DNA from 2 places in the Prochlorococcus sp. MIT 1303 genome. Region 1 is predicted to be linked to the other one. Evidence: predicted binding sites of a transcription regulator. Region 1 holds the regulator's gene; the other holds the start of a gene.

Region 1 (2,480 bases):
CATCAGGTCGTAGAAGCAGATGCAGGTGGTTGGCCATCAGGCACACCGCATACAAGCGATGAGGAACCTTCTGCTTGGCTGTTGCCAGCACAGCTAGCAACACATCCCGTCTGAGCCCTTTTGCAATCAAGAACTGACGGCTATTGCACCTGAGCGTGATATGAAAACTGCAGCCTGCTGGCAGTAAGCGTTTGGCTCGAGCCATGGCCTTGCGGCATCAGAGCTCGATCATCATCAAGGGGTTACCGAGTAACTGATCACGAGAACGAATAACGCAAGGATCAATCAGTGCATGGGTTCCATTGTTCAGCTTTTGTTGAATCGTTTATACCGCCGAAAACCTAGTCGCCGAACATCGGTAGACGTAGTAAAAAAGTTTGCAACTAATAGTTAGCTGTCTCGCTTAGCAGAGCAGCCTTTCAAGGTGATTCGCCACGCTGCTCACGGCTGCCTTGGCTGTGGCATAAGCCATGCGCATCGGGCCAACGAGAGCAACCTGTCCGATGCCTTCCCCGGAGCTGTGATAGGTCGCTTGTACCACAGAACAGGCTTCCAGGGCGCTCTTGGGGTGCTCCGCGCCGATCCACACGCCTCCCAGTTGCTCATTGCCAACTGGCACCACTGCAGCAGGCTGGGTATCCATCAGTTCAAGTAAAGGTTGGAGGCTGGCGCTACTGCTGAATTCTGGCTGCGCAAGCAGCCTTGACATCCCGTGGAACACTGCATCTGATTCAGCCGGTGTTTGAGCTTGGCTGTGGCTGTGAATCGCCTCTCGCAGTAAAGATCCGCTCAGATTGAGCTGCGGTGGCAGGCTCGACCAGTCGAGGCTGCCGTTGCCCGTTGTGGCCAGTTGATCGCGGGTCCACTCCTCGATGGCTTCGAGTTCGTTGCTGGCTTCATGGGGCAGGCGCAGATTGAGATGACTGGCTTGGTTGGAGCTTTCAACCAGCATCACCAGCAGCCGGTCGCCACTGCGCACCAGGCGTACGGCTTGAAGCGTTGGCTTAGGCCGTGCTGGCCTGGTAATCAAGCTCATGAGGCCGGTGAAATCGGTGAGGCGACGGGCCAATTGCCACATCAAGTCATCGAGAGCTGCCCAGCGCAGACTGAGGTTTGTCAGTTCCCGTTCCAGGTGCTGCGCCGCCGATCCAGGAGGCGGCAGCAAGCAGTCCACATAGTGGCGATAGCCCTGCGGGCTCGGAACTCTTCCCGCCGAAGTATGAGGTTGGGTGAGCAGGCCACGCTGTTCAAGGGCCCCCATTGCCGAACGAACCGTTGCGGCGCTCGCTTTGAGGCCAAAGCGTTGCACCAGGGTTTTGCTGCCGACGGGCTCAATCGTGTCCACGTAGTGGTGCACCGTTGCTTGAAGCACCTGCTGTTGTCGTGCCGGTAGCGACTCCAAAGCGGTGACGTCGGGATCTTGATGGTACGGGGGGGCGCCCTTCTTTTGTGCTCTGTCACGAACTCACTAAGCCGGTCTCAGTGTTGGCGCAGCTTGCTTGCAACCCAGCATCACCAAGTCTCGATGCTTCTTTCCAGATTGCAGCTGTTGTGTTTCTCGTCGTGCAGCTCGACAAGATTTTGTGGCGGAAATTTTGCTGCTGTTCGCGATTCAGTTGGCTTGCGCAAACAGGCCTGTCAATCGACTCATTGATGTTGCCTTTGTGAGCGCTTCATACTGGGCGCAAGACGATCAGACGATTAATGGATAAAGATGATCTAAAGAGTCCCATTGCCGGCCCATGAAGGCCCGCCCGTTTTTGATTGCCGTGCTAGCCACGGTGTTTGTCCTGTTCTCATTGGTGGCGGGGCTTGGATGGGCTATGGCCCGCCAAAACCCTCTGCGTTTGGTTGATCAGCCACTGGAGTTGCCACGTGCTGCAAGGTTTGTGCCTCGAGAGGCTGCTCTTGCCGTTCATTGGTTGATGGATCCAGTGCGTGTGCCGGCCTATGCCCAGGCTGTAGCGCCGGCACGCAACCGTCGTAAGGCTCGCGATGGTGCTCAGCAGATTCGTGATGGTGCCTTCGCACTCGCTGGTTTGGATTTTGAGTCGGAGTTGGTCGACTGGCTTGGTCCGCAAGTGAGCATGGCTCTGTTGGAACCCAATGGGTCAGAAGGATCCATGGGTTGGCTTTTGGTTCTAGAGAGTCGAGATCAGGATGGTGCGAGGCGGTTTTTGCAGCGCTTTTGGCAAGCACGCAGCTTGGCTGGCACAGATCTGCAGATCAGCCGCTATCGGGGGATGGGAGTGATTAGTGGCAAAGGGGCTTTGAGCGGACGCAATCCCCAGCCTTTGGCAACAGCATTGATCGACGATGACCTGCTGTTGCTTGCCTCCGGCCGGGGGGTATTGGAAAAGGCTCTTGATGTTTCCCAGTTGTCTGATCAGCATCAACTTGGCGATCAGGAGCTTGTCGAGATCGTGCGCCAGCTGGGGGATGGTGTGGCTCTGATGGTTGCCTCGCCGCCCGCGCTTCAC
Region 2 (2,480 bases), on a different contig from region 1:
TTCACCGCCGTCTCATTGCCTTCGGCAACGATCGTTGTGGTGTCCTTATTGATGGTCACACGGCGCGCTGTACCAAGCATTTCCAGCTTGGCATTGTCCAATTTAAGACCGGCGTCTTCGGTGATCAACTGACCATTGGTCAGCACTGCCATGTCTTCGAGCATGGCCTTACGGCGATCACCAAACCCAGGCGCCTTCACGGCAGCCACATTCAGCACACCACGAAGACGATTGACCACCAAGGTTGCGAGAGCTTCCTTCTCAATGTCCTCAGCAATGATCAGCAGGGGCTTGCCAGTGCGGGCAATCTGTTCGAGCACAGGCACCAGATCCTGTACCAAGCCAATCTTCTTGTCAGTGAGGAGAATGTAGGGCTCATCCAGCACAGCCTCCATCCGCTCAGTGTCAGTGGCGAAGTAAGGGGAGATGTAGCCCTTATCGAAACGCATCCCCTCGGTGACCTCCAGTTCAGTGGTCATGGACTTGCCCTCTTCAAGAGAGATCACACCTTCCTTGCCAACTTTGTCCATGGCGTCAGCAATCATCTGACCCACTTCCTCGTCGTTGCCGGCAGCAATGGTTCCACACTGTGCAATGGCGTTGCTGTCACTGATCGGCTTGGCGAGCTCCTCAATCTTGGAGACGAGGAAGTCGGAAGCCTTGTCGATACCCTTCTTCAAGGAGATTGCATTGGCACCAGCCGCCACATTGCGCAAGCCGGCCTTCACCATGGCATGAGCCAAAACAGTGGCTGTGGTCGTGCCATCACCTGCAGCGTCATTGGTCTTCGAAGCTGCCTGACGGATCAGAGCAACACCAGTGTTCTCAATGTGATCTTCAAGCTCAATCTCTTTGGCGATGGTGACACCGTCGTTGATGATTTGGGGTGCCCCAAACTTTTTCTCAAGCACCACATTGCGGCCTTTGGGCCCGAGTGTGACGGCCACGGATTCGGCCAGGATGTCAATGCCGCGCTCAAGGGCACGTCGAGCTTGCTCGTTGTAAATAATGCGCTTAGCCATGGGAGGCGTTGTCCTTTAAAAATGATGGATTTGGTCAGTTGAAAGCCGGTGTCAGCTGAAAGTCAGAGTCAGCCGCAAAGCTCAGTTGACGACAGCAAGGATGTCCTTCTCGGACAACAGCACGTACTCATCTGTGCTGAGCTTGATGTCTGTACCTGCGTACTTGCTGTAAAGAACCTTGTCTCCAACTCCCACTTCGGGGGCCTGGCGGGAACCATCGTCATTGCGCTTTCCAGGGCCAACTTGAACCACCTCGCCCACCTGGGGCTTTTCCTTGGCGGTGTCAGGCAAAAGGATGCCGCCCGCAGTTTTCTCCTCTGATTCAGAGACTTTCACAAAAACGCGATCTCCGAGAGGCTTAACGGTGGAGACGCTGAGAGAAACAGCTGCCATGGGTGTATTGAAAGAGCAAGAACAGGGCGCCGAAGCACCACATAACGACCTGGAGTAGCACTCGTGGCCATTGAGTGCCAACCCTATGTGTGTTGATGCTGTGCCGACTAGTCGATCCCTGTGCGGGTCACCGAACCCTGAGAAGATCTCGCCATGCAGTGGTAATGTTGCGCCGCTCTGAAAGGGAATGCGTTAGACACGCAACCCCTTGCAAAACTCTATTTTCTTATGGCCGCTGCAGCTACCGCCACCGCCGGCACCAAGGGCGTCATTCGTCAGGTGATTGGCCCGGTTCTGGATGTGGAATTCCCTGCCGGCAAGCTGCCCAAGATCCTCAATGCCCTTCGCATTGAGGGCAAGAACCCATCCGGTCAGGATGTTGCCATCACTGCCGAAGTGCAGCAACTCCTCGGCGACCATCGAGTGCGTGCGGTCTCCATGAGCAGCACGGATGGTCTGGTTCGTGGCATGGAAGCCCTCGACACCGGCGCTGCAATTTCCGTGCCCGTTGGTGAAGCCACTCTGGGCAGGATCTTCAACGTGCTCGGCGAACCAGTTGATGAGCAGGGTCCTGTTACAACCGATGCAACTGCCCCGATTCACAGGCCATCACCAAAACTCACTGAGCTAGAGACCAAACCAACAGTTTTTGAAACTGGCATCAAGGTGATTGATCTCCTGGCTCCTTACCGTCAAGGCGGCAAGGTTGGCCTCTTCGGCGGCGCCGGTGTGGGCAAGACCGTGCTGATTCAGGAGCTGATCAATAACATCGCCAAAGAACACGGTGGTGTGTCTGTCTTTGGTGGTGTGGGCGAGCGCACTCGTGAAGGCAACGACCTCTACGAGGAATTCAAAGAATCCGGAGTGATCAACTCCGACGACCTATCGAAGTCGAAGGTAGCTCTTTGCTTCGGGCAGATGAATGAGCCCCCTGGCGCCCGGATGCGCGTTGGTCTTTCAGCTCTCACCATGGCTGAGCACTTCCGCGACGTGAACAAGCAAGACGTGCTGCTGTTCATCGACAACATCTTCCGTTTTGTGCAAGCCGGATCAGAAGTTTCTGCT

The links. The regulator HrcA, encoded in region 1, represses chaperone genes, less so after heat shock. The targets are predictions, from matches to a motif close to TTAGCACTCNNNNNNNNNGAGTGCTAA.
Region 2: the regulator HrcA is predicted to act here: its motif matches at 1,470-1,496, upstream of groES (co-chaperone GroES).

What each region holds. Positions count from the first base shown of each region.
Region 1 is NZ_LVHK01000044.1:443,987-446,466, forward strand. It holds gene PMIT1303_RS11240 (transposase) at 1-205, opposite strand, end outside; gene hrcA (heat-inducible transcriptional repressor HrcA) at 404-1,402, opposite strand; gene PMIT1303_RS11255 (DUF3352 domain-containing protein) at 1,743-2,480, shown strand, end outside.
Region 2 is NZ_LVHK01000043.1:214,043-216,522, forward strand. It holds gene groL (chaperonin GroEL) at 1-1,022, opposite strand, end outside; gene groES (co-chaperone GroES) at 1,104-1,415, opposite strand; gene atpD (F0F1 ATP synthase subunit beta) at 1,644-2,480, shown strand, end outside.